3 regions of the Proteus mirabilis HI4320 genome follow, and region 1 is predicted to be linked to each of the others. Evidence: predicted binding sites of a transcription regulator. Region 1 holds the regulator's gene; each other region holds the start of a gene.

Region 1 (10,140 bases):
CTATTAACGGTAGATCAGTGACTTCTGCACAATCTAATGGCGCCATGTTAACGCGTATCGACCTGAAATTAGATAAAACAACGAAAGATGTTGTTGATGTAGAAGCGCGTAATATTTGGGTTGATAACCGCAAATATGAAAAAGATCCTGCTGTCACTAAACTGTTAGAAGCTTACGAGAAAATTGCTACACCATTAGCGAACCGTATTATTGGTAAACTAGAAGGTAACTTAACCAAGCAAACTAACGATGCGGGCGAATCGGGTCTAGGTCAAGTTATTGCTGATGCCCATTTATATACGGCAAAACCAAAAGATATGGGTGGCGCACAAATCGCCTTAATGAACAGTGGTGGTATTCGTGCTGATATGACGGGTGGTGATGTTTCTTATAACGCTATTTATACCGTACAACCATTCTCTAATGTACTGTTAACACAAACATTAACGGGTGAGCAGATCAAACGCTTATTAGAGCAACAGTGGGATCGTTCACGTCCACAAGTATTAGCGGTATCGGGTAATTTCCAATATACATGGGACAGCAAAGCACCTGTTGGACAACGTGTGATTGTTGAATCAATGCGTATTGATGGTAAGCCTGTGGATATGAAAGCGAATTACCGTGTAGTTGCAAATGAATACTTAGCAACAGGTGGTAGTAACTTCTCTGTACTGAAAGAAGGTAAAGATCCGGTTTACAGCGTGCCAGATGTTGATGCAGTAGTGAAATACTTTGCTGAGCAGTCACCTATTGCTCAACCAAAAGCGAACAACATTACTCGTAAATAACATATTTTCATACGCCTTGTGAAAATAGCACCTCTTACGAGAGGTGCGTAACTAAATAAAGAGAGCAAAGTGTTGAACACAAAGGGTCCATCCCTACCTTTGTATTCATTACGCACTTTGCTCTTTTTTTATGTTTTTTTACTCATGGGGTGCCAATAAGCTGGAACTGTATTTATTACATATAGGCTCTCATGAAAATTTTTATTGCTCCCTTTGTTATTTGTCGTGGGCAAAAAAAAGCCCACAGAGGCTGTGGGCAAGGAATGAAAATAAAAAGAGGGTATTTGGATCAGATGTCTATATTAAAGTCTATTATTTGAAGATTTTAAAACGAGCGTCATCTTCAATATAATTTTTCTCACTTGCTTCTTGTTCGATAGAGCCAAAGACCATTTGTGCTCTTAATTTCCAATGGCGAGGAATATCCCAAGTTGCGTGAACTTCATCATCAATAATTGGATTGTAGTGTTGCAGTGATGCCCCTACATTTTCAGCCGCAAGGGCAGTCCAGACAGAAAGCTGAGCCATACCACTGGCTTGCTCTGACCAAATAGGAAAGTTTTCAGCATACAGTGGGAACTGCTCTTGAAGCCCTTTAACGATATCAGTATCTTCAAAATAAAGGATGGAGCCTGCACCGGCAGCAAAGCTATTAATTTTGGCTTCTGTTGCGCTAAATGCATCCGCAGGGACTAATTTTTTCAGAGTATCTTTAACGATATTCCATAGTTTCTGGTGTTGTTCACCAAATAAAACAACAACACGAGAAGTTTGTGAGTTAAATGCGCTAGGGCTTTCTTTAACCGCTTCTTTGATGATCGTAGCAACTCTGTCTTCGCTAATAGGCAGTTGATTACCTAAATGATAAATTGTTCTACGTTTTTTCATTAATTCTGTGAATGCGTTAGACATGCTTATCTCCTTGATAAATATAAGCGTTTAAAGCTGTTTAGCCTGAGCTAATCTATGCACATACTATAGACGCTGTGGGTGATTTATTGATATCTAAAAATTTTAACCACTTACATCAAATTATTAGAGCTAGTCTTTAACTGATTGATTTTCATTGCTCTTATTACCATATCTAAACTCAGGTGCTAGCTGACTTATTCCTAAACCCCCCGCTTTTTTCACTTTTATTTGTACCGGAATACGCTCTTTCATCGCTTCAACATGACTGATCACACCAATAATTTTGCCAGAAGCATTAAGGCTATCTAAGGCATCTAAAGCAATATCTAGTGTATCAGGATCGAGGGTGCCAAAGCCTTCATCTAAAAAGAGTGACTCAATTTGCGTCTTATTACTGACTAAATCAGATAACGCTAAGGCAAGGGATAAGCTGACTAAAAAACTCTCTCCACCAGAAAGTGTACGTGTATCGCGTAGAGCATCTGCTTGCCATGTATCGGCAATCTGTAATTCAAGGCTACCTGTCGTTTTGCGTTGTAAAAAGTAACGACCATGTAGTTTTTCTAAGCGACGATTAGCCAGATAGATAAGATGGTCGAGGGTTAACCCTTGGGCAAAGCGACTAAATTTATCACCAGATGCAGAGCCAACTAACTCATTTAAATAACTCCAATCATCATAATGCGCTTGCTGTTTGGCTATTTGCGCTAATAGTGTTTGTTGCTCTATCCGTTTTTCATCATCTTGGCGTAATTGTATTTGCAGACTAAATAGTGTTTCTTGCAACGCTTTGTGTTGCTTTGCTAAGTCGTCTAAATGGATATTACATTGCTCAGCAGTACATTGGGTTGAGAGTAATGGTTGTTGTAATAAATGTTGTTGATAGGCTTTTTCTTGAGTCTCAAGGCGCGTTTTTTCTTGTAAAAGTTTATCAAGTCGCTGTTTTTGCTGCTCTTGTAGACGTGTTCTTTCCTCTACCGATAATAGAGAGGCTAAAAAGTCATTTTCATCGGCAAAAAGACTCTCTTTTAACGCGTGTTGATAGTGTTCAGTGGCTTGTTGTGCTTGTGTTATTGCTCGTTGTAGGGCTTTTTCATTCTCTTGATATTGGCCAATTAATTGATTAAGTCGGTTTTCGAGTTGGTTTTTTTCTTGAGTATATTGCTCAATCTGGGTTTGTAAAAATTGGCTATGTTTATCAAGTTCACTACGTACCTGCTCTACAGATTGTGAACCAAATAAGGCTTGTCGTTGATCCTGCCATTGTGTTTGTTGGTGCTGTTGTTGGCTTAATTTTGCTAATAGCGCCTCAAGTTCAGCCTGTTTTTCTGCTAAATAACGTTTTTTTTCATTTTGCGTCACTTGCTGTTCACGTAGGCTTTGTTGTAATAGCTGAAGCTCTTTTAACTGACTTTGATATTGCTGGTGCTCTTGTTGACGAGCTGCCAACCATGGCGTGAACTGCTCAAATTCAGGGAGTGTATAGCCTTGTTTTTCAATCGCTGACTGAATATGTTGTGCTAATTGTTGTTGCTGTTGGTGCAAGTGCTCGCTTTGTTGCTGATAGGTTTTGATTGTTTTTTGCAAATAATCTAAATCATTTTGCTGTTGCTTAACCGATTGTTGTTGTTGATTAAATTGCTCTTTTGCATTGAGAAAATGCGTATTCTTTTGATGTGTTTGGGCTTCTAATTGCTGATAACTGTCAAGTTTTTCTGTGAGAATAAGCTCTTGCTGATTTAATGATTGTTCTAATGTCAGTAAGTTATCTGCATCATCAACTAACGGTAAATGGTGTGCTTGTGCTAACGTCTGCCACTGTTGGGTCAGTACGCTATTCTCTTGGGTTAACTGAGCGATATTGTCACTCAAGGTGCTATTTTGTGAGCCATAGTTTACCAGTTGGGTTCGCTGTTCGGCTAAGGTGATGGTGAGTGAATGCACCTGCTGTTGTAATGCTTCTAAACGTAGCTTTGTCTCATCTGGTTTGATGTCATGATAGGTTTCTACATAAGGATGCTGTGTTGAGCCACATAGAGGGCAAGGTTTATCTTTCAGTAAACGTGCACGCTCTTGCTCATATTCGGCGACTTTTTGTAGCAAAAGATAGTTGTCATTTAAATCTTTAAGATGTTGTGCTTTCTCTTTTAGTGCCAGATCATTTTCTGCAATCGTTTGGGTTAGAGTCGCTATTTTTTGCTGATTTTCACTCAATGTAGTTTGATAATGTTGCTGCTCTTTGCCATTACGTTGTAATTGAGTGTGTAAATTTATAATTTTTGCCAATGCATTTTTTTGCAGATTAATTTGTTGTAATCGCGGTTTTATTTCATCGGGTTTGTCTGCTTTTTGACGCGCTTCCAATTGTGTTTGATAAGATTGTAGTTGCTGTTGCTGTAAATTAAGTTGCTCTTGTTGGGTGGCTAATGTTTGGGTAGCTTGTTGTAATGCTTTTTCCAAACTTATGACTTTTTCCTGCTCTGCTGTTTCTCGTTTTTGGTTGGCAAGATATTGGTTTGATATTTCATTATATTGCTGAAAATAGTGTTGCCATAAGGGTAGATTTTCCGCAAGTTGTGCATGATAGGCGTGTTGTGTTAAGTCGTTATTTAATTGATTAACTTGTTGTTGTGTGGTGATTAATTTTTTCTCGGCTAACTGAGAATGTTGCAGATATTCAGCGCATATTTTTTCTAATTTATGCTTGTGTTGGTTATTAGTACTAATTTCTTGTTGTAACAGCACCAATTGATTATCTAAAGGCAGTACCTTCTCACGAATTAACTGTAAAGTGTGCTGTTTTTTCTCATGATGCGTTTTTAATTGTTCATGAAAGGCTGCCAATTTTTTATTGATAGGTAGGCTTTGTTGTTCAATAGCCTGTTTTTCTGTTTTTAAGCTTGTTAACTGTGTTGCTAAATAGTTTTGCTCTGTAAGACGACGATTTTTTTCATCATAAAGAGGGCGAATTTTTTCTGCTGGCTCATTTTTTTCTAAGCGTTGAATATCGGGTTGAGCAATAATTAATGCCTGTTGAGCCTCATAGAGTCCCGCTTGGGCTGATTGTTGTTGTTGCTGAATTTCTAGCGCTTTTTCTTGCCATTGCTTAGCAACTTGGTATTCCTGTTGCTCTTTTTGTAACCTTGTTATTTGTGTTTGAATATTGGCTTGTTGTGTTAATAGCTCTTGGCGTGTTGTTGCATCCAATAATGCCATCATTTGAGCTTGTTGTTTTAGCGTGTTTAAAGCCTGCTCTTCTTCGCGCCAATGTTTAAAAATTGTTTGTGAAATATGGCGATAGATATCTGTACCAGTAAGCTCTTCAAGTAGCTCTGCACGAGATTTGTCATCAGCGTTGAGAAATGCAGCAAATTGCCCTTGTGATAACAACATGGATTTAGTGAAGCGATCGAAATCTAATCCGGTGATCGAGATTATTTTTTCTTTTACTTGGCTAATTTTATTGGCTAAAACTTTATCTTCACCGCCTAAACGATTAATTTTTGCTAACTCAGCCTGTGGGGCTTGTAAGTTTCCCTCTTCTTTATAATTCGCACGACGTTGTTCCCAAAATGCCCGATAGGCAACCCCTTTAACTTCAAATTCCACTTCAGCTAAACATTCTGCAGTGTGACGAGTCATTAATTCATTTTGAGATTGGGTTACTTTATCTAAGCGTGGCGTTCTGTGATATAACGCTAAACTAATTGCATCTAAGAGCGTGGTTTTACCCGCACCTGTCGGGCCTGTAATGGCAAATAGTCCATTGCTAACAAAAGGCTCTTGATCAAAGTTAATTTTCCATTCGCCTTTGAGTGAGTTAATGTTTTTAAAGCGCAGACTTAAGATTTTCATCGTGCGTTGTTATCCTCTTGCTCTGCCATTTCAACCGCTTGCTTAAAGAGTGTGGTTAACCGTATTTTGTCTTCCTCGGTTTCAAACTGGTGTTGAGCTAAGCGCCTTTCAAATACATCATATACAGTCAGTTCAGTTAGGGTTTCTTTCTCATTTTGCATCAGTGCTTGACGTTGTTTTCTCGCTCTTCTTAATACGATCACTTCAAAGAGTGGCGATTGAGTTAGCTCTTGAATACGGGTTTGAATATCACTGAGATAATCTTGAGTTGAAACTTCAATATCTAGCCAAATCGTGGTATCCATTTCATTATATTGTGTTGCTAACTTTTCGAGTTGTGTGGCAATTTCTTGTAACGAGCCTGAAAGAGTGCGTAATAGCTGAAACTCAGGGATGGGTAATAGTGTCATTTCCGCTAACTTATCTTGCTCAAAATCGATAAGACAAACACTTTTCTGTTGTGCACTTTCATCAAAACTTAATGGAATAGGTGAACCACTGTAGCGAATATGACCCGATTTATTGACGCGCTGTGGGCGATGAATATGACCAAGGGCGATATAGTCAAATGGAGGAAATAGGGTTGCGTTAAAGGCTTCTAATGTGCCGATATAAATTTCACGTACCGAATCGCTAACACTGGCGCCAATCGTTGTCAGATGCCCTGTGGCAATGATAGGGATGTTAACATTGAGTTGTTTTCGTAAGTCGAGCGCGGCTTGATATTGGCGTTGATAATAATCTGCGATCGCTTCTTTTAAAGCGCCCTGTTTGTCTGCTCCCGATTGCCCACTTTTGCTATTTATCATATCTCTAGGGCGTAAATAGGGGATTGCACAAAGTAATGCTCCAGGTGTGTGATTTTTTTGATAAAGAATAATAGGGGCTTGTGGGGTTTCAGTGTGAACATTAGCAATGACGGTGGTATTTAAACACGCTAACAGTGATTTAGATTCATTTAGCGTTGCCACAGAATCATGATTACCCCCTAAAATAATCAGTTGGCACTGAGTATCTCTTATTGCGACGACAAATCGATTATAAAGCTCTCGGGCATAACTGGGGGGGGAGCCAGTATCAAAGATATCCCCTGCAACAATAACTGCATCAACTTGTTGTTCACGGATTTGCGCTAATAGCCAATCGAGAAATTGTTGGTGCTCTTGGGCGCGAGTTTTTGTAAAAAAATATTGTCCTAAATGCCAATCTGAGGTGTGAATAATCCGCATTGCTATCCCTTAATGTTAACTGCCGTCAGTATAGCGCACCTTACTTTTTTAGTGAAAATCCACCTATGAGCTACGTATTTTGAGTGAAATCACACCAATTTTAGCCTTATTTACCTTAACAATGACACTGTATTCCAGTATTGTCATAGTCAGTCATAAATCTGTCATAAAAGTGCCTCATAATCATTATGACCCTCTATATAAATAACACAGGATAGAGTATGGCAAGGCGTATTCTTGTTGTTGAAGATGAAACCGCAATTCGAGAGATGATCTGTTTTGTATTAGAGCAAAATGGTTTTCAGCCTATTGAAGCTGAGGACTATGATACTGCATTGAGTTTTCTGATTGACCCTTACCCTGATCTGGTTTTATTAGATTGGATGATCCCCGGAGGCTCGGGTATCCAAGTGATTAAACAGATGAAGCGTGAAAATAATACCCGTGATATTCCTATTATTATGCTAACAGCAAAAGGGGAAGAAGAAGATAAAGTCAAAGGTCTCGAAACAGGCGCAGATGACTATGTGATTAAACCTTTTTCGCCTAAAGAGCTGGTGGCTCGGGTAAAGGCTATTTTACGACGATTGTCACCGATGTCGGCAGAAGATGTGATTGAATTTAATGGATTAAGTCTTGATCCTGTTTCACATCGAGTTACCAGTCAAGATAAACCCATTGATATGGGGCCTACCGAATTTAAACTTCTCCACTTTTTTATGACCCATCCCGAACGTGTATATAGCCGAGAGCAGTTGCTAAACTATGTTTGGGGCACCAATGTTTATGTCGAAGATCGTACTGTCGATGTACATATTCGTCGATTGCGTAAAGCTATAGAGCAAGATGGCCATGACCGAATGATACAAACGGTACGAGGAACGGGATATCGTTTCTCTGCTCGATTTTGAGTTGATAAGGGAGTAATTAACTGGTGTTAGAACGACTCTCATGGAAAGCCCTCGTGTGGGGGCTATTTCTATTTTGTTTACCTGCCTTTGTATTATCACTATTTATCGGCCACCTTCCTTGGTTGCTCGTGGTCTCATTACTGAGTGCCTTGATATGGCACGCCTATAATTTAATGAAATTATCTAAATGGTTATGGCTCGATAGATCAGTATTACCCCCAGAAGGGAAAGGGGGCTGGGAGCCTATTTTTTATGGTATACGACAAACACAGCAACGTAACCGTAAACGCCGTCGAGAATTAGGTGATTTAATTAAGCGTTTTCGTAGCGGGGCGGAGAGCCTACCAGATGCCGTTGTGATGATCACTAATGAAGGAAATATCTTTTGGTGTAATAGTCTTGCTCAGCATCTTCTAGGCTTTCGTTGGCCTGATGATAATGGACAAAATATTTTTAATTTATTGCGCTATCCCGATTTTTTACATTATTTCACCGTCGCCGATTTTAGCCGCCCTTTAACTATTGCATTAAATAATGGTGCTATTGTTGAATTTCGGGTGATGCCTTATGCGGATGATCAACGTTTAATGGTTGCTCGCGATGTGACCGAGAAGAATAAGTTAGAAAATTCGCGACGTGATTTTTTTGCTAATGTGAGCCATGAATTAAGAACACCTTTAACGGTTATTCAAGGCTATCTTGAGATGATGGAAGAGAATACCGCAGAAAACCCGGCTGAACATAAAGTGATTAAGACCATGCAAGAGCAAGCAAAGCGTATGGACTTATTAGTACAACAACTGTTACAGCTTTCACGTATTGAATCTGCGCCTCATATTGATTTGAACACGGTTGTCGATATGCCTGCGCTATTAAGCGTGCTTGAGCATGACGCGCACTCATTAAGCCAAGAACAACAAAATATCATCTTTGATATTGACCATAAATGGGCTGTTCGTGGTAATGAAGAGCAATTGCGTAGTGCCGTATCTAACCTTGTCTATAACGCCATAAATCATACCCCTGAGGGTACGACTATTCGCGTGAGTTGGAAAAAAGTACCACAAGGTATGTTGTTTAGTGTGTCAGATAATGGGCCGGGTATCAGTGCTGAACATTTAACGCGCTTAACCGAACGTTTTTATCGTGTAGATAAAGCGCGCTCCCGCCACACAGGTGGTACAGGGCTTGGATTGGCGATTGTCAAAAAGTCCTTACAACATCATCACTCAATACTGAATATTGAAAGTAAAGTCGGTGTAGGAAGCACTTTTTCTTTTATCATGCCGCAAACATTGTTAACAGAAAAAAAATAATTTCGTTTTTATCCTTATTTTATTAGTACCTTTATTACCTATTTTTAAAAGAGGTGATAAAGGTATTTTTGTCATATACCCATCAAATCAATATCAATAAAATCTAATATCGTAGCGTTAAATTTTAATATTATTAATTAATGGGAACTTTAATTGATGGCTAGATTGCTGTTTGGTGAGTAAAAAATATACAAATCATATCGGGGATAATTGGCGATATATAACAGTTATCACTGGCCTGAAAAAATACTTTAGATGATTATTCTGCTTTTTAGATCAGCTATTGCCTTTTTTCATTATAAAAGTTTTACTTGTGAGCAGTTATCGGCGCTTTTTTCTATTTAATATGTAATTGCTCTGTGTAAAATGGTTATTCTTAAATATTATTCTGAATAACCCATCATGAAGCAAAATAGATACTGCTGATATTTTTGTTGTATTTACTTTATATAGTAAATGTAAATTAACCATCTAATAACGATATATTAACAAATCTTATGGCACATCGATTAACTTCCAGAGACATTCTGGCATTAGGTTTTATGACTTTTGCTCTATTTGTTGGAGCAGGGAATATTATTTTTCCCCCGATGGTGGGGTTGCAATCAGGGGAGTTTGTTTGGACTGCGGCCATTGGTTTTTTGCTAACCGGAGTTGGCTTACCTGTGCTAACAGTGGTGGCATTAGCGAAAGTGGGAGGGGGAATTGAAGCATTAAGCACCCCCATTGGTAAATCTATGGGACTTTTATTAGCAATAGTCGCTTATCTTGCTGTCGGCCCTTTATTTGCCACCCCGCGAACCGCAACGGTCTCTTTTAAAGTTGGCATTGCCCCTTTAGTGGGTGATAGTGATATTGCCTTACTTATTTATAGTGTTATTTACTTTTTAATTGTTATCGGTATTTCACTGTATCCGGGAAAATTACTTGATAGTGTTGGTCACATTCTGGCACCGATTAAAATTTTAGCCTTAGCTGTATTAGGTTTAGCTGCGCTATTTTGGCCAGCAGGAACGCCGATCCCCGCTACACAAGCGTATCAAGATATGGCATTTACCCAAGGTTTTATTAATGGCTATCTTACCATGGATACGTTAGGCGCGATGGTCTTTGGTATTGTTATTGT
Region 2 (10,140 bases), 210 kb from region 1:
TTGCCTAGCAATACAAAAATTAACCCGTTTCAATATAATATTTTTATTATCAATTAAACTATTAATAGTATTCTGGATCATCTCAGCTTTTTTCCATCTCGGTTAAGATGATATTCCCCGCCATAAAGATTTTTTACTCTTTTGAAGATAGTAGGAGTCTATTATGTTAAAAGTTATTCAATCCCCAGCGAAGTATATCCAAGGGCCTGATGCGTTATATCATATTGGGAAATATACAAAACCTTTGGGTGAGAGAGCATTGATTATCGCTGATAAGTTTGTCATGGATCTGGCTGGCAGCATCGTCAAAGACAGCATGACACAGTATGAAGTCAATGGACACTTTGAACAGTTTCACGGTGAATGTACACATAAAGAGATTGACCGCTTAGTTGAGATAGCCAAACAACAAGCCGCTCTTGTTATCATTGGTGTTGGGGGAGGAAAAACCCTTGATACCGCCAAAGCCGTCGCCTATAAATGCCAGTTACCTGTGGTGATCTCTCCGACTATCGCATCAACCGATGCTCCTACTAGCGCACTTTCTGTTATTTATACAGAATTAGGCGCATTTGATAGCTATCTTTTCTACCCGAAAAATCCTGATATCGTTGTTATGGATACCAATGTAATTGCCTCAGCACCACCACGTTTATTAGTGGCAGGGATGGGAGATGCCTTAGCGACCTATTTTGAAGCAAGAGCCTGTAGTCGAGCACAAAAGCAAACAATGGCTGGAGGTAAAACCACCCTTGCAGCACTGGCATTAGCAGAGCTTTGTTATCACACCCTACTTGAAGATGGCTATAAAGCCAAACTGGCTGTCAGCCGTAGTGTGTGTACTACTGCGGTTGAAAATATTATCGAAGCAAATACCTTTTTAAGCGGTATTGGTTTTGAAAGTGCCGGATTAGCCGCCGCACATGCAATACATAATGGTTTCACTGCATTAGAAGAGTGCCATGCAATGTATCACGGTGAAAAAGTCGCCTTTGGTACTCTAGTTCAACTAGTGCTAGAAAATAGCCCGTTAGAAGAGATCGAAGAAGTACTCGATTTCTGTGTTCAAGTTGGCTTACCTGTTACCTTAGAAGAATTAGGCGTACATGCTACAGGTGATGAATTAAATGAAAAAATCATGGCTGTCGCAGAATTAAGCTGTGCAGAAGGTGAAACAATTTACAATATGCCATTTGATGTTGATTCCGATAAAGTGTTTGCGGCGATTATGGCAGCAGACCAATTAGGGCGTGAGTGGTTATATTAAAGATTAATATTAATGGCGCCAACAGGGTGCTCTGTACCCTGTTGACTCACAATGTGATGTAAAGTAATAAAAAAGGGAATAAAAGATCGACTTTTATTCCCAAATTGCTTGTTATTGTAATCAGTGACTACGTTATTGTTATCTCATTAATTTTTTCTACAATGCCCGAGCTAATAAGCTAATTGGGTGTTCACATTTTTTGGTTGTTGACATTTCTATTTGCCATTTACAGGTTTCGCAATCTGTAATGACTAAATCACAACCACTCTCTTCAATTTGACGGAATAATCCCGCCCCAATGCCTTGCGCAACATCGTAGTTTTCCGATTTAAAACCATAAGTACCGGCAATACCACAACATTGTGAATCTAATACAATCACTTCTACCCCAGGAATACGTTTGATTAAATCAATGGAGTAAGCCGCCCACCCCATTTTTTCCATATGGCAAGGGGTATGATAAACCACTTTTAATGGGGTATGTTTTAATGGTAATTCACGCCCTTCTTCCAATAACCGATAAATATAACGTGTTGCTAATTCTATATTTTCCCGTACTTTTGAAGTATCAATATCTAGAATATGTTCATATTCATCACGAATAGTGAAAGTACAAGTAGAAGATGTAGCAACAACCGGAATGTTGTTCTCCACAATTTTTTCTGTCAGAGATTCAAGGTTTACGGTAGCTTGTTTTTTCGCTTGTTTCACAAAGCCGTTGGCAATTAATGCAACACCACAACATTTTTCACGTTTTAATAGTTGAACACCAATATCCATTTTATTGAATACTTTAACTAAATCTTTCCCTAATTGAGGGTGATTGTAGTTAGCATAGCAACCGTGGAAAAACGCAACCTGATCTTTAAAGCGTGCTTGCTCTTCAACCTGTTTTTTCATCCATGTTCTAAATGTACCAAAAGAGTATTTGGGTAATTCACGACGATGGTCGATTTTAAGCGCTTTATCCAAGATTTTACGTACTGGTTTTAATCCGGTAATAGTGTTAACAATCGGCGCCATTGGCGTAGAGAGCGTTCCCATTAAATCAGTATGACTTAAAATAGCATCACGAATTTTAGGTGTTTTAGGATTGTAGTTAAGTTTAGCACGGGAAATGATATCCCCTATTTTTACATCTGAAGGACATGCCACTTCACAACGTTTACAGTTAGTACAGTATTTCAGTGCTTCATCATAAAGCATGGGATCTTTTAAGCGTAAACGCTCACCATCAGGGCCTGCTTGTTTAGGTCCTGGATAGAGTGGATTGACCTTTGCCACAGGACAATAGGTCGTACAAACTGTACATTTAATACAACTTTCAAAACTGGTATCTTGTAAACTCATAGTACTGCCTCCACAGCCGCAGATGTGGTGTGCTGCGATTTATCACTCTGTAATATTTGTTGAGCTGCATAGAGTGCACTTATCATGGAGACACCTGCACCACAGCCTTCGTTTAGAGGATCAAAACCACCTAAAAGCGCCCCCACCGCATAGACATTGTCTAACGCTTCACCATATTTTAACGGTCTTAATTGACTATCTGTATTAACACCAAATCGCATATAAGGCTGTTTGGCAAACACATTGACTTGTGTCCACTCATTACGCGGTAAACTTTCTAATAAATCTAATTCCATTAATGGCTCGTAAATACGATCAAATTCCGCAATTAAGCCATTATTGAAAAAACTGCCTGTGGCTAATACGACATGCTCGCTACGGATAGGGATATCAGTATGATTACGGGTATGAATACCGACAACCTTATTACCGACTAAATCGGCTTCTTCTGCGCGATCACCCGGCATGATCAAACCACCCGCTTGTTGAAAACGCAGTTTTAGTGCCTGATGTAGGCGAATACCTAATAATGAAGGCGGTAATGTCGGTAATAGACAAATTGGTTTACCCACACACTCTTGTAATAAATTAACTGGCGCTTCTTCATCTAGCCCGATACATGCAGGTAGTACAATCGCCTCAACACTATTATCTATGTGTTTAATTAATTCTTCTGCTAATGCTTGCGTGTTTTCAGGCTTATCTAAATAGCGCGCAATATTAATTGCTCTAAACTCACTTGGATTATCACGTAGTCTATCCAATAAAGGTAAATGAATGTGATAAGGAATGGCCTCAATACCTTGTTCATTTAAAGTACTACTTGCAAACTGAGGTTGAAAATCCAAGAATCCCTCAATCCCCACCACCGCTATTTTTTTCCATGGGAATGGTTGATTAACGCTATAAGTCGGCACGCGCTGTGGGCTCATCCAACTCATGCGAGAACGTCCAACCGGGGTAATACGGTAATGGTTTTCATCACCGTTACCTTTATAGTCTAAATTTCTCGTTGTTGATAACAGCGTTTGCGCTTGCTCTATCAATTGAGTGACATTTGCTTCACCAATACGACTATATGGGTGCTCTGGTGCTTGTTGTGCCAGTGTTGATAACGCTTGTTTCGGATGAGAAACTGGCGTGCCATCAGGAAGATGCGTTAATAAATCCAGTGATCCAGATGAAAAATGTAACGCACTTTGTCCATTACTGATAATGGCGCAAGATTTGCCCGCTTCAGCAAGGCGGATCCCCGCAGTCAGTCCCGCTAATCCGCTTCCTATAATGATAACGTCAAATTTCATCATCGGCCTCCACTGAAGCTGTTTTATCAATCATATCGGCATCTAAGCCACATAAACCTTGGTACACCCAACTGGTAAACTCACTTTCACGTAACGCATTACCCCATGCGATAGGACGAATACCTTTCCAACGTTCATTTAGAAAATGGGCAAGTTGTTGTTCGGAGCCATGAGGCGTTGTGACTTGTAAACGATTTAATAATCCTGCTGCGCGACAAGCACATAACTCACCTTGGCAAGTTCCCATTCCCACACGAGTACGACGGCGTAAATCAAGCAAATTATTCACGGTTAAAGAATTCACTGCATAACGAACTTCACCGGCCGTGACCGCTTCACATTCACACACTAAGCTTTTATCAATACGCTCATTACTCAATAGTTTATTGGCTAAATCGCCATGACGATAAACCGCTGAGCCTCGAATTGGCGCCGGTAACGACACCACACTACGCAATGCTTGCTCTGCCGATTGGCGAGAGCCAGGCAATGGCTCTTCAGCCGTGGTACATTTTGCTGAAATATTTAATTTCTCACAGATCTTGTTTGTGGCCCATTCAGCCATTAATCGGTAAGTCATTAATTTACCACCGGTTATGGTGATAAAGCCCTCGAGTCCATCCCGTTGTGCGTGGTCAAGTAATACAATACCGCGGCTTACATTACGGCCAGAAGGATCATCGTCGCTGGCCACTAAAGGACGTACACCGGCATAAGCACGTAAAATACGGGTTTGAGCCAGTTTAGGTGCCAGCATCGAACCTTCGCGGATCAGGATATCAACCTCTTCAGGGGTAACATACATATTGTCGATTTCATCATAAGGAACGCGAGTTGAGGTGGTTCCTATTAATGAGATGGTATCGCCAGGCACTAAAATATCGGCATCCGCAGGCTTACGACAGCGGTTGATCACCATATTATTGATACGGTGTCCTAAAATCAGTAATGCCCCTTTTGCTGGGAACATGCGGACTTTTAAATCACCATATTCTGCAATTTTTTGTCCCCATATTCCTCCGGCATTGGCCACTATTTGTGCGCGGATCTCATACATATTTTTAGATTGATGATCATAAACACGTACACCTTTCACACGGTCGCCTTCACGGATCAAGCCCATCACTTCATGATAAGTGAGTACTTGCGCACCATGTTCACGTGCATCTAACATATTGGCCGCCGTTAAGCGGAAAGGATCAACCGTACCATCAGGTACTTTAACCGCACCAATAAGATTAGGATTCACCGAAGGCTCTAAGCGAATAGCTTCTTCAGGTGAAATGGCTTGAGCATCAATACCTGCCGCTTGGCAAGATTGAATAAAGGTTTGTTGGAATTCTAACGAATCTTCAGGGAGAGTAATAAAAAGGCCATCCGTTTTTTCAACACAATGACGAGCGACCCGTTTTAAGATCATGTTTTCTTCTATACACTCACGCGCTGATTCCGGATCGGTCACTGCATAGCGTGCGCCACTATGTAATAAACCATGGTTTCGACCGGTTGCACCGGTTGCGATATCGTGTCTTTCCAGTAGGATACAGCGTAATCCACGACGAGCACAGTCTCTTGCCATGCCTGCCCCCGTAGCTCCACCGCCGATAATAATGACATCTGTTTCTGTCACTGGTGAACCGCTCATCATAGAGATGCCCTCTCACATTACATTCAGCAAACGCTTAATTATTCTTTAACGTTAATTATAGTGTATAAGATACACAAAAAATGTGGTTAATGTTTGATAATGAGCAAAAACGAAAGAGAAACGCTCATGAGTGAAAAATTAAAACGACATATGTGATACTAATCACAAATTATTTACCAGAAAGTGTTTCATAAAGTTAACATATCACTCAAAATTACACATCTTGAAAAATTATTCGACAACTGAGTATTACTTCACAGTAAATTTGCTTCAACAAGTTTACTATTACGTTCGTTAAAGAAAATTTTTTGATTACTTTGTTGTTCGTTTTGTCATTGTTTAATATCAACATATTAAAATAAAAGCCATCGGAGGCTAATATGTTAAGTCTGTTTAGACCTGCGCCACATAAAGCGCGTCTGCCAAAGGAACAGATAGATCCTGTCTATCGCCGTTTACGTTGGCAAATCTTTATGGGGATTTTCTTTGGTTACGCTGCTTATTATTTAGTAAGGAAAAACTTCGCTTTAGCAATGCCTTACCTCGTAGAAGAGGGATTCTCTAAAGGGGATCTGGGTTTTGCTTTATCAGGGATCTCGATTGCTTACGGTTTCTCTAAGTTTATCATGGGGTCATTCTCTGACCGTGCTAACCCGCGTTACTTCTTACCCGCAGGTCTTATTCTTGCATCCATTGTGATGTTAATTATGGGCTTTGTGCCATGGGCAACTTCGAGCATTATGATCATGTTCGTGCTGTTGTTCCTGTGTGGTTGGTTCCAAGGTATGGGTTGGCCTCCTTGTGGACGTACCATGGTTCACTGGTGGTCACAAAAAGAGCGTGGCGGTATCGTCTCTATTTGGAACTGTGCTCATAACGTCGGTGGTGGTTTACCGCCATTGCTGTTCCTGTTAGGTATGGCATGGTTTAACGACTGGAAAGCAGCATTATATATGCCAGCATTCGCGGCTATTTTAGTCGCGATGATTGCGTTTGCATTAATGCGCGATACACCACAATCTTGTGGTCTACCTCCTATCGAAGAATATAAAAACGATTATCCACCTGATTATAAAGAAACAGACGAACAAGAACTGACAGCAAAAGAAATCTTTATGAAGTATGTTTTCCCTAACAAACTTCTGTGGATGATTGCAATTGCTAACGTATTTGTTTACTTACTTCGTTACGGCGTATTGGACTGGTCTCCAACTTATCTTCGCGAAGTCAAAGATTTCGCCATGGATAAATCCTCATGGGCATACTTCTTATATGAATACGCAGGTATTCCAGGCACACTGCTGTGTGGTTGGATGTCAGATAAAGTGTTCAAAGGTAACCGTGGTGCAACTGGGGTATTCTTTATGACCTTAGTAACCATTGCCACTATCGTATTCTGGATGAACCCAGCAGGTAACCCGAATATTGATATGGCATGTATGTTAATCATTGGTTTCTTAATCTATGGTCCTGTTATGCTAATTGGTCTGCACGCCCTTGAATTAGCGCCGAAAAAAGCTGCGGGTACCGCAGCAGGCTTCACCGGTCTATTCGGTTACTTAGGGGGTTCTGTTGCGGCAAGTGCTATCGTAGGTTATACCGTTGACTACTTCGGTTGGGACGGTGGCTTTATGGTCATGATCGGCGGTAGTGTATTATCTGTTGTGTTATTACTTATCGTGATGATAAATGAAACCAAACACAAACGTGAAATGTCACAGAAGTATGAATAATCATTAACTGATTATTTATGAAATTGATTAAATCTCATCTCTAAAAATCAAGCCACATCAACTTTCTGATGTGGCTTTTTTATTGCCAACTGTACATAGCTTTATTGTACGAAAATGAAAATGGAGCAACTTTATGAGTACACCTTTCAAACTGAAACCGTTAGTGGCGGGCGTTCTTTTAACTCTATCTTTAAGTACAATCGCACAAGCAGCAAGCGATAAAGTAGTGATTGCCCATCGTGGTGCCAGCGGTTATTTACCTGAACACACCTTACCTGCCAAAGCACTCGCCTATGCACAAGGTGCCGATTATCTAGAACAAGATCTGGTGATGACAAAAGATAACCAACTGGTTGTCTTGCATGATCACTATCTCGATCGTGTCACCGATGTTGCTGAACGCTATCCAGACAGAGCAAGAAAAGATGGCCGTTACTATGCTATCGATTTTACTCTTGATGAGATCAAAGGACTGAAATTTACCGAAGGTTTCGATATTGTTGACGGTAAAAAAGTCCAAAGTTATCCAAATCGTTTCCCAATGGGAAAATCCGATTTTCGCATCCACACTTTCCAAGAAGAAATTGAGTTTATCCAAGGCTTAAACAAATCAACAGGACAAGATATTGGTATTTATCCTGAGATCAAAGCACCTTGGTTTCATGAACAAGAAGGGAAAGACATTACTAAAAAAGTTCTCGAAGTCTTAAAACAGTATGGCTATACCCAAAAGAGCGATAATGTTTATCTACAATCCTTTGATCCTAACGATCTAAAACGCATTAAAACAGAATTGATGCCACAAATGGGGATGGATTTAAAACTGGTTCAGTTAATCGCTTATACCGATTGGAATGAGACATATGAAAAACAACCAGATGGCACATGGACAAACTACAGTTATGACTGGATGTTTAAACCTGGCGCCATGAAAGAAATTGCGACTTATGCTGATGGCATTGGCCCTGATTATCATATGTTAGTAGAAGAAGACTCAACACCAGATAAAATCACCTTAACCGGTATGGCTGCCGATGCTCATGCCAACAAGTTAACCATTCATCCATTTACGGTACGAGTGGATAAACTACCTAAATATGCCAAAGATGGCGATCAGCTTTATGACATTATTTATAACCAAGCGGGTGCCGAAGGGGTATTTACTGATTTCCCTGATTTAGGGGTTAAGTTCTTACAAAAACAAGCTAAATAACCTTTATTTCTGTTATCCTGCTCTTATCAATAAAGGGCAGGATAATTTCCCTTGAGTTGCTCTGCTACTCTCACCGTGTCTCATAGTGAAAATCGCTCCGATTATCCATACGCTTTACTCGTTTGTTATCACAGTATATTGTGTTTTAGGCTAATTTTATGCTCGTTTAAATGCTCGTTTACCAATTTTTCGTATTTTTCCATATTATTCATATTAAAAAAGAGAGCCTAAACTCTCTTTTTAATCTGATTAGCAAATAAATTATGCTCTATAAACAGGGAAGGCAATCACATCACTAATACGCTCAACACCGAGTGCGAGCATAATCAGGCGATCAACGCCTAAAGCAACCCCAGAACATTCAGGTAATCCAGCTTCAAGCGCAGCTAAAAAACGCTCATCAATAGGCTGTTCAGGTAATCCCATGGCAACACGTTGACGATTATCACGTTCAAAACGAAGACGTTGCTCTTTAGCATCCGTTAATTCACGAAAACCATTTGCTAACTCGACACCTTTAAAATAGACCTCAAATCGCTCTGCAACACGATGATCTTCTGAGCTAATTTCAGCAAGGGAAGCTTGTGAAGCAGGAAAATGATAGATAAAGGTTGGTTTTTCAAGACCAATATGAGGCTCTACACCTGACACAAAAAGTAATTGCAGTAGCGTATCTCTATTTTCTTCTGTGTCAGCAATATTTGATAAATCAAGCTTTGCCGCAACCTCACGTAACTTTTCTTTATCTGCAGATAAAGGGTCGATATCGAGATAGCGCAAAAAGGCTTGTTGATATGAGAGCGATTCAGACGCTTCACAATCAAGCACTTCTTGTAATAAATCATCGACTTCATTCATCAACCGGTACATATCAAAACAAGGTCGATACCATTCAAGCATCGTAAATTCCGGATTATGATATCTACCGGCTTCCTCGTTACGGAAGCAACGCCCCATTTGATAAATTGGCCCACTGTTTGCCGCTAATAGACGCTTCATATGGTATTCAGGACTGGTCATTAAATATAACTTTAGCCCTTGAGAAGCACCTGGCCCCACAAATTGGGTTTCAAATGGGCATAGATGAATATCGGTAACGGTAGCCTGACTCATCATCGGTGTTTCAACTTCTAAAACACCACGATCAGCGAAAAAACGCCTAATATTACTGACAATTTTCGCCTTTTTCAGTAAGTTGGCGATTGAGGCGCTTGGCTGCCAATCCGCGATTTCACTCATGAACGAAAAACTCCAACAGAAAACAAAGCGTGCAGTTTACTCGCATCCTCTTCAACAGACAAATTTCTTCCAGAAAAGATGTACCATATTTTCATTCCCACCAATTATATTGATTAAATATCGACAAACATATAAATGCAATCAATACAATTCTACAAATCATCTACTTTTTTGCGTTTTTTCGTCACTAGCAATAGCACGTCTATCCCAAGCCAATAACGATAACAACTTTTTATGCCACTAATAGCGCAACGGTGTATCAAAAATAAAAATTAGAATAATTCTCTTTCTCAACCGAGTTCAACAATAAACTCATATTTTTCTTATATAAAATAAGTCTATTTTTTATCAATTTTAAGCACTATTTAATATTTAGCGCCGTTAAG
Region 3 (10,140 bases), 970 kb from region 1:
AGCAGAATGACTATCATCATTTTTTGTCAGCATTCTTTCTACTTGGTCACCCCCTAAATGACGGAAGTCATGACCCTTGACGTAGTAGAAGATAAACTCACAGATATTCTGGCAACGATCGCCAATACGTTCGATAGAACGAGCACAGAATAATGCCGTCAGTACGCTCGGGATAGTGCGAGGATCTTCCATCATATAAGTCATTAATTGACGAACAATACCTTCATATTCGTTATCAATTTTTGCATCTTCACGATAGACTCGAATAGCTTCTTCTAAGTCCATACGAGCGAAAGCATCAAGAACATCATGGAGCATTTGTATCGCATGTTGGCCTAAGGACTCTAAACTTACTAGCAGTGGTTGATGTTGATGTGAAAATTTCTCAAGGGCCGTTTTACAGATTTTTTCTGCCACATCACCAATACGCTCTAATTCGGCGATAGTTTTAGAAATCGCCATAATAAGGCGTAAATCACTGGCGGTGGGCTGACGTTTGGCAATGATACGCATACAGGCATCATCAATGGCAACCTCCATCATATTGACTTTTTGATCACCTTCAATCACTTCATTGGCTAATGCTTGGTCTTGGTTATGCATTGCGGTAATGGCTTTTTTTAATTGCTCTTCAACTAAGCCACCCATGACCATCAGTTCTGTACGGATATGCTCTAACTCAGCGTTAAATTGACCAGAAATATGTTTATTGTGGTTTAAATTATCCATGATTTGCCTCGTTATCAGCCATAACGCCCAGTGATGTAATCTTCAGTTTGCTTCTTCGCTGGACGAGTAAATAATGTATCCGTATCACTGAACTCGATTAATTCACCCAAATACATAAATGCAGTGTAATCAGAACAACGTGCAGCTTGCTGCATATTGTGGGTGACGATCACCACGGTATATTCGGATTTTAGTTCACTGATAAGCTCTTCAATACGACCTGTAGAGATAGGATCGAGTGCAGAGCATGGCTCATCCAGTAATAATACTTCAGGACGGATAGCAATACCGCGTGCGATACATAAACGTTGCTGCTGTCCCCCAGAAAGACTATAGCCACTTTGATGTAATTTATCTTTGGTTTCATTCCATAATGCGGCTTTGGTCAGCGCCCACTGAACGCGTTCGTCCATTTCAGCGCGAGACAGTTTTTCAAATAAGCGTACACCAAAAGCGATATTGTCATAAATCGACATTGGAAATGGTGTAGGTTTTTGGAATACCATGCCTACTTTTGCGCGTAATAGCGCAATATCTTGCTTATCTGTCAGAATATTGTTGCCATCTAACAAGATTTCACCTTCAGCACGCTGTTCGCCATAAAGCTCATACATTTTATTAAAAGTACGCAGTAAAGTGGATTTACCACAGCCAGAAGGGCCGATAAATGCCGTTACTTTATTTTTGGCAATATCTAATGAGATATTTTTCAGCGCATGGAACTTACCATAGTAGAAGTTCAAGTCACGAACTTGGATTTTGTTTCCAGCGTTATCATTAGCCATAGTCATTCAACGTTCTCTCTTGCTTAACTTTCTGCGTTAGCCATGCTTATTTTTAGCAAACAGCACGCGCGCGATAATATTGATAAATAGAACACAGAGGGTGATCAGTAATACGCCAGCCCAAGCAAGCTCTTGCCATTGTGAGAAAGGGCTCATGGCGAATTTAAAGATAGTCACAGGTAAGTTGGCTATCGGTTCGTTTAGATCTGTGCTCCAGAATTGGTTAGATAGTGAAGTAAATAGCAGTGGTGCTGTTTCACCCGCAATACGCGCAATCGCTAATAATACGCCCGTGATAATACCCGATACGGAGGCTTTTAACGTGATTTTAGCGATCATCTTCCACTTGGGCGTCCCTAATGCATAAGCCGCTTCCCGTAAGCTATCAGGGACTAACTTCAACATATTTTCCGTGGTGCGAATAACAATAGGTATTTGTAATAACGCTAATGCCACAATACCCGCCCAACCAGAGAAGTGCTGCATTTGTGCCACCACAATGGTATACACAAACAGTCCAACAACAATCGATGGGGCTGATAATAAAATATCGTTGATAAAGCGTATGACTTCCGCTAACCATGAACGACGCCCATACTCAGCAAGGTAGATACCCGCTAAGATCCCCAAAGGAGTACCAATGACCGTCGCCCATAAAATAAGTAGACCACTACCCACAATGGCGTTAGCTAATCCGCCACCATCGGTGTTAGGGGGCGGTGTCATTTCTGTGAATAAGGCCCAAGACATGCCATCAAAGCCTTTGGTTACTGTAGAAAACAAGATCCACATTAACCAGAACAGACCAAATGCCATGGTAGAGACAGATAAAAACAGTGCGATACGGTTTTTTTGACGACGCCAAAGTTGGCGTTTATGGCGTATATGCAGTTCTTTTTCTGTTTGAACTTGTAATGAAGAAGAGGATGTTTTAGCCATCTTAACGTGCTCCTTCATTCTTAGATAAACGTAGTGTCATAAACTTAGAAATCGCAAGGACGATAAAGGTAATGACAAATAAAATCAGACCTAATTCCATTAATGCAGCGGTATGAAGACCTGTTTCTGCTTCGGCAAATTCGTTGGCTAATGCAGAGGTAATACTATTGCCCGGCATAAAGAGTGATGCAGAGTCTAACTGGTAGGTGTTACCAATAATAAAGGTCACAGCCATAGTTTCCCCGAGCGCACGACCTAATCCAAGCATCACACCACCTATCACACCGTTTCGGGTATAAGGTAAAACGATATTCCAAATCACTTCCCATGTGGTACAGCCGATACCGTAAGCGGATTCTTTCATCATCACTGGGGTCTGTTCAAATACATCACGCATTACAGACGCGATATAAGGGATGATCATAATTGCGAGGATAACCCCTGCTGCTAATATACCGATACCAAACGCAGGGCCAGAGAATAACTCACCGACAATAGGGACTGATGAGAGCACGTTGCCAACAGGCTCTTGGAAGTATGTGGCAAAGAGCGGCGCAAAGATAAAGAGTCCCCACATACCATAAACGATACTTGGAATAGCAGCTAATAACTCAATCGCGATACCCAATGGGCGTTTTAGCCAATTGGGTGCCAGTTCTGTTAAAAAGAGTGCAATACCAAAACTCACCGGAACCGCAATGATCAGGGCAATAATTGAGGTAACGACAGTACCGTAAATTGGTACTAAAGCACCGAATTCCTGTGCGGGTGGATCCCACTCTTTCGTCCACAAGAATGACAGACCAAATTGTTGAATACTTGGCCATGAGGCGAAAATCAGTGAAACAATGATACCTGCTAAAAGCAAAAGTGTAATTAACGCAGCTAGTCGAACTAGTGCGCTAAAAATAACGTCCCCTCGTTTACTCGGGGCCTTTATTACCGTTGTATGCTCGGCCATAAAGCCTCTTTAATTTATTACCCCCTGTGTTGCAGGGGGTGAACGTTAATCTATTTTTTAATGGTAACCCTTTGGTTAGTAAATTGGTTTACCATTACTGTCTTTGATGCTTGTTTTCCAAGCGGCACGAATTTGTTCTACCACTTCTTTTGGCAATACGGCGTAATCAAGATTTTTCGCTTCATCATTGCCTTTTTCATATGCCCAGTTAAAGAAATTCAGTACTTCTTTTCCTTTAGCCGCATCTTTTTGCGTTTGATGCACTAAAATGAAGGTAGTAGAAGTAATTGGCCAGGCATTTTCGCCTTTTTGATTCGTTAGGTCTTGTGCAAAGCTCTTACTCCAATCAATTTTTCTCGCTGCTGCGCTAAAACTATCGGCAGTAGGAGGAATAACTTCGCCATCTGCAGTGACTAATTGAGTATATGCAAGATTGTTTTGTTTTGCGTAAGCGTATTCAACATAACCAATTGAGCCTGGTAGACGTTGAACAAAGGCTGCGATGCCATCATTTCCCTTACCACCTAAGCCTGTAGGCCATTTAACGGTAGAGCCTGCGCCTACTTCATCTTTCCATGCGCTATTTACTTTAGATAAGTAGCTAGTAAAAACGAATGATGTGCCTGAACCATCAGCACGACGAACAACAGCAATGTTTTGGTCAGGTAGATTGAGTTTTGGATTTAGTTTAGCTATAGCAGGATCATTCCATTTTTGGATCTTGCCTAAGTAGATATTCCCGATAGTCTCACCGTCTAAGACAAGCTCACCGGATTTAATACCTGAGATATTGACTGCCATCACCACACCACCGATGACAGTTGGAAATTGGAATAAACCGTCAGCCTTGAGTTTTTCATCAGCTAATGGTGCATCAGAAGCACCAAAATCGACAGTATTAGCAATGATCTGTTTTACACCACCAGAAGAGCCTATGCCTTGGTAGTTAACTTTGTTGCCAGTTTCTTTTTGATAGCTATCTGCCCATTTTGCATAAACTGGAGCAGGGAACGTTGCGCCAGCACCAGTCAGTGAGGTCGTTGCCTGTGCAGAAAGAGCCGTCATTGAAAGTGCAGCGGCAATGACACTGGTCAGGGTGGTACGCATCAGTTTCATAATCCCTCCTGTGGGATAGGTAGAATAACTTTTCGACATCTATCAACTTCGGTTACGGTACGCACAGACAATAGGTCAGTTAGATGACAATTAAATGTCTTAATTGTGACAGTTTTATGACAAAGCAGAAAAAGAGTGAAAATAATGCATAAAAATAGGTGAGAAAGAATAAGAAGGGCGTTAACGTTGAAAAGTGAGGATATTAATCATCTTCGTCTTCTTGCACTTTTAACGGAAAGTTGGCACGGATAAGTAACCCGCCTTTCGTGCTATCGCCGAGTTCGACAAAGCCACCATGGGCATCCATGATCCGACGAATAATGGATAGACCTAAACCCGCACCGGTTGAACTTCGAGCTTGTTCCCCTTGAACAAAGGGTTGGAATAAACGTTGTCTATCTTCTTTGGCAATGCCTGGACCATCGTCTTCAACTTGAAACCAAGCATATTCTTCATTTTGATTACTTGTGATGCTTATCCAACCATGTCCGTAGCGTGTGGCATTAACAATCATATTGGTAAGCGCCCGTTTGACGGCAATTGGGTTTGCTGTGATATTGATAGGATAAGGGTATAAATGCTCTTCGCTGACTTTACCTGAGTTAGATTCAGCGCAGATCACTTCTCGCAATAGACCATTCATATCACATAATTCTAAAGACATCTCTTTGCCTGTGCGCATATAGTCTAAAAATTGACCGATAATGGCATCGCAATCTTCAATATCTTTATTGATAGAATCTGCAAGATAACTATCTTCAGGACTCATCATTTCTGTAGCAAGACGAATACGCGTTAACGGAGTGCGTAAATCATGGCTTACTCCTGCCATCACCAGTGTTCTATCATTATCTAATGAGCGAATATCTGATGACATTTGATTAAATGCTCGAATAATTGAACGCATTTCAGCAGTGCCAGATTCAGGTATTGGCGGAGGGATCACCCCTTTACCAATGCGTCGTGCTGCATATTCAACTTCATGCAATGGACGATTTTGAAAACGGTTATATAACCAGAAAAATGCCACTACGATGATGATAAAAATAATGGCTTGCCGATAAACGGGTAATAAGAAATTTTGCCCTAATTCGGTAAGTGGTACGCGTATCCATAGCGTGGGTGAGAGTTGGGTATTAATCCATAAAATAGGATACTCTAGGGTGTTTTCTAGCCAAATCGTCGTATCACTATTGAGATAATCCGTCATCTGCTGGCTAAGTTCTAAATCTTCTCTTGCCCACTCTAAACCAGCTTTTAAAGCGGCGTCTTTATCAAAAAATGAGATACCTAACTCGTTGTAAATTTTATTACGTAGAGCGGGAGAAATTTTAAGTGGGGTGCCATCGACTAAGATCAGTTCTTCCGGTACTAGCGTACGAATTTCATACGCTAATACTTTATTAAATTGCTGGAGGCTTGGCCCGACAATAAGATGCTGTACAACAACATAACTGGCTATCAAGCTAAAAAAAAGTAATGAGATAACCAGAAATAGAGAGCGAGTGAGCTTATTGTGGGGTGAAAGCCTCAGCCTTCTCATTATGATACGCTCGTTCCATCAGGTACAAAGACATAACCCAGTCCCCAAACCGTTTGAATATAGCGAGGATGGGTGGGATCTTCTTCAATCATGCGACGTAAACGAGAAATTTGCACATCAATAGAACGCTCCATCGCACTATATTCACGACCTCGCGCCAGACTCATTAATTTATCACGTGATAATGGCTCTCGGGGATGTGAAACAAGGACTTTTAATACGGCAAATTCACCACTGGTCAAAGGCATATGTTGATCTTCGTGGAACATTTCCCGCGTACCGAGGTTAAGCTTAAATTTACCAAATGAGACAATCGCATTGTCTTGTGAAGGTGCTCCCGGTAGTTCGTTGGCTTGGCGACGAAGCACCGCACGAATACGGGCTAATAGCTCTCTTGGGTTAAATGGTTTTGAGATATAATCATCAGCACCAATTTCAAGTCCGACAATTCTGTCAACTTCTTCCCCTTTGGCAGTCACCATAATAATAGGGATAGGATTGTTTTGGCTTCTCAAGCGACGACAAATAGATAAGCCATCTTCGCCAGGAAGCATTAAGTCGAGGACAATAAGATGGATAGATTCGCGAGTAAGTAAACGATCCATTTGATCGGAGTTTGCCGCGGTGCGGATTTGAAAACCCTGCTCTGTCAAATAGCGCTCTAATAGTGAACGTAGACGTAAATCATCATCCACAATCAGCACTTTATAACTGTCTTGCATCTTTAAGCTCCCGAAGTGCAAATGCTTTTATTAGCGAATTCTATCATTGATAAGAATATTAAACCAAAAACAAAGAATAAATATTAATGATTTATAGGCAAAACTTGTTCTGACTTTGTATCTTAGAATATCACACTATTTATTTATCTTATTCCGAATAATATTTGATAGATAATACGCAGTAATTAACGATGCCACCTGGCGTTTGCACGCTAACTTCATCATCCACTTTTTTACCGATCAGCGCTCTCGCGACAGGGGAATCAATAGAAATCCACTGTTTTGCTGGGTCAAATTCATCAGGGCCGACTAGTCTAAATGTCTTAATGTTTTCATCATCGTCTTCAAGGGTTACCCAAGCGCCAAAATACACTTTTCCTTCTTGACGAGGATCTGGGTCAACAATTTTTAATTCATCAAGACGTTTGGATAAAAAACGAACTCGTCGGTCTATTTCACGTAATCTTTTTTTACCATAGATATATTCAGCATTTTCCGAACGGTCACCTTGAGCCGCTGCTTCAGAGACCGATTGAGTGACGCGAGGACGCTCTTCTTTCCAAAGATATTTTAGCTCTTTATCCAAGGCATGCCAGCCATCACGAGTAATATAGTTACTTTTTGCCATTACCAATAAATACGATCATCAACATTGAATTTCATACAGATACTATAGCGCGAATCACAGAATAATCTGTTATTTTCCTCATAAATGTCATGCTTGGCCTATAATAAGCGGAATTTTTTTCTTATTGCGCGTGTATAATAGCCATCTTTTTTAACCACTCCTCTCGGTAGGTAAATATATTATGAATGAATCATTAAGCCGAATTATTGCACAAGAGCTATCAGTAAAGCCCCAGCAAGTACTTTCGGCCATTACGTTACTGGATGAAGGGAATACGGTGCCTTTTGTGGCCCGTTACCGAAAAGAGGTAACTGGTGGGTTAGATGATACTCAGCTTCGTCAATTGGAAACCCGCCTGAGTTACTTACGGGAACTCAATGATCGTCGCCAAACTATTTTAAAATCAATTGAAGAGCAGGGGAAACTCACAGAAGAATTACGCTCTTCGATTAATGAGACGCAAAGTAAAACAGAACTTGAAGATCTCTACCTTCCTTATAAACCGAAACGTCGTACTCGTGGACAAATTGCAATTGAAAATGGCTTAGAGCCATTAGCTGATTTGTTATGGAATGAACCACAACATACTCCTGAAGACGCAGCAAGTGCATATATCAACCCTGAAAAAGGCATAGATGATAGTAAAGCAGCCTTAGATGGGGCTCGCTATATCTTAATGGAACGTTTTGCAGAAGATGCTGGATTATTAGCTAAAGTTCGCCAATATTTATGGAAAAATGCGCATCTTGTTAGCAAAGTTGTTGACGGAAAAGAAGCAGAAGGCGCTAAATTTAGCGATTATTTTGATACTCATGAGCCGATTGCTCATGTACCTTCTCACCGTGCATTAGCGATGTTTCGTGGTCGTAATGAAGGTATTTTGCAGTTATCACTTAATCCTGATCCACAATTCGAAGAAGCCCCCAAAGAGAGCTATGGCGAACAGTTGATTACGGAGCATTTAGGTTTACGTCTTAATAATCAACCCGCGGATAGTTGGCGTAAAGCCGTTGTCAGCTGGACTTGGCGTATAAAAGTGTTAATGCATCTTGAAACTGAGTTAATGGGTCAGTTACGTGAGAAAGCGGAAGATGAAGCCATTAATGTGTTTGCACGTAACCTAAAAGATCTCTTAATGGCCGCACCTGCAGGTATGCGAGCTACGATGGGGCTAGATCCTGGTTTACGTACTGGGGTTAAAGTCGCGGTGGTGGATAGTACCGGTAAGCTGATTGCGACAGATACTATTTATCCTCATACCGGACAAGCGGATAAAGCCGCTGCTAGTGTAGCGGCATTATGTATTAAGCATAATGTAGAGTTAGTGGCGATTGGTAACGGTACTGCATCACGTGAAACAGAGCGTTTTTTTGCTGATACAGTAAAACGCTACCCAGAAGTTAAAGCACAAAAAGTGATCGTGAGCGAAGCCGGGGCATCGGTTTATTCGGCATCAGAGCTGGCAGCTAAAGAATTTCCGGATCTGGATGTTTCTCTTCGTGGCGCTGTTTCTATCGCTCGTCGCTTACAAGATCCATTGGCGGAATTGGTAAAAATTGATCCTAAATCTATCGGGGTGGGTCAATATCAGCATGATGTGAGCCAAACATTATTGGCAAAAAAATTAGATACTGTTGTTGAAGACTGTGTAAATGGTGTCGGTGTTGATTTAAATACAGCCTCTGTACCGCTATTGACGCGAGTGGCGGGGCTTAGCCAATCTATTGCTCAAAATATTATTGCTTGGCGTGATGAAAATGGCCGTTTTGTGGATAGAAAACAGTTACTCAAAGTGGCGCGCTTAGGGCCTAAAGCGTTTGAGCAGTGTGCAGGATTTTTACGTATTCGTGATGGTAAAAATCCACTTGATGCCTCTACGGTTCACCCAGAAGCCTATCCTATTGTTGAAAATATCTTGCAATCAATACATCAAAAAATTGATCAAGTCATGGGCAATAGTGCATTACTTTCACAAATCAATGCCAGAGAGTTTGTCACCGAGCAGTTCGGTTTGCCTACCATTAATGACATCTTAAAGGAGCTTGCTAAACCGGGGCGTGATCCTCGACCTGAGTTTAAAACAGCCACCTTTGCCGAAGGTGTTGAAACAATGAATGATTTAGTCAGTGGTATGATATTGGAAGGTACTGTAACTAATGTGACTAATTTTGGTGCCTTTGTGGATATTGGGGTACACCAAGATGGATTAGTGCATATTTCATCACTGTCGGATAGATTTGTTGAAGATCCCCATACTGTGGTAAAAACCGGCGATATTGTGAAGGTAAAAGTCCTTGAAGTCGATTTACCGCGTAAACGTATTGCGTTAACCATGCGTTTAGATGAAGTGGCTGCTGATAGTGATCATAAACGTCAGTCAGTGACTAAGGATAATGCTTCTAAACATAGTCGCGGGCAAAAACCGACCAGAAACCGCCAATCAAATACGGGTAACAATGCAGGTAATAGTGCGATGAGTGATGCATTGGCCGCAGCATTTGGTAAAAAACGCTAATATCTTATAGGTAGCCATCAATATTAACGTGAAGTAATAAATTGTATTACTTCACGTTTCATAACTATTCACTCAATCTATGGTTTGATGAATAAAAAGCCAAAAGTAATCAGCAATTAAATTATTTTGTTAATATAAAATATACTTTTAGTCTTTTGTCTTAGTCTGCTTTTATCTAACTTAAGGTATATTGCTAATATAA

What was found. Region 1 encodes PhoB, which activates phosphate uptake and scavenging genes when phosphate is short. Its sites were predicted from a motif close to CTGTCATAAAACTGNCNNAT; they were not measured.
Region 2: glpT (glycerol-3-phosphate transporter) is a predicted target of PhoB. The motif match lies at 5,755-5,774, and genes of this name have one in related genera.
Region 3: pstS (phosphate ABC transporter substrate-binding protein PstS) is a predicted target of PhoB. The motif match lies at 4,634-4,653, and genes of this name have one in related genera.

Annotation. Positions count from the first base shown of each region.
Region 1 is NC_010554.1:71,936-82,075, forward strand. It holds gene PMI_RS00230 (bifunctional metallophosphatase/5'-nucleotidase) at 1-791, shown strand, start outside; gene PMI_RS00235 (nitroreductase family protein) at 1,104-1,703, opposite strand; gene PMI_RS00240 (SbcC/MukB-like Walker B domain-containing protein) at 1,833-5,558, opposite strand; gene sbcD (exonuclease subunit SbcD) at 5,555-6,787, opposite strand; gene phoB (phosphate regulon transcriptional regulator PhoB) at 7,009-7,698, shown strand; gene phoR (phosphate regulon sensor histidine kinase PhoR) at 7,722-9,014, shown strand; gene brnQ (branched-chain amino acid transport system II carrier protein) at 9,512-10,140, shown strand, end outside.
Region 2 is NC_010554.1:3,920,884-3,931,023, reverse strand. It holds gene PMI_RS17885 (glycerol dehydrogenase) at 164-1,267, shown strand; gene glpC (anaerobic glycerol-3-phosphate dehydrogenase subunit GlpC) at 1,424-2,617, opposite strand; gene glpB (glycerol-3-phosphate dehydrogenase subunit GlpB) at 2,614-3,921, opposite strand; gene glpA (anaerobic glycerol-3-phosphate dehydrogenase subunit A) at 3,911-5,569, opposite strand; gene glpT (glycerol-3-phosphate transporter) at 5,950-7,302, shown strand; gene glpQ (glycerophosphodiester phosphodiesterase) at 7,436-8,515, shown strand; gene epmA (elongation factor P--(R)-beta-lysine ligase) at 8,777-9,754, opposite strand.
Region 3 is NC_010554.1:3,168,654-3,178,793, reverse strand. It holds gene phoU (phosphate signaling complex protein PhoU) at 1-729, opposite strand, end outside; gene pstB (phosphate ABC transporter ATP-binding protein PstB) at 744-1,520, opposite strand; gene pstA (phosphate ABC transporter permease PstA) at 1,551-2,453, opposite strand; gene pstC (phosphate ABC transporter permease PstC) at 2,455-3,414, opposite strand; gene pstS (phosphate ABC transporter substrate-binding protein PstS) at 3,490-4,530, opposite strand; gene envZ (two-component system sensor histidine kinase EnvZ) at 4,733-6,073, opposite strand; gene ompR (osmolarity response regulator transcription factor OmpR) at 6,073-6,795, opposite strand; gene greB (transcription elongation factor GreB) at 6,944-7,423, opposite strand; gene PMI_RS14280 (Tex family protein) at 7,605-9,938, shown strand.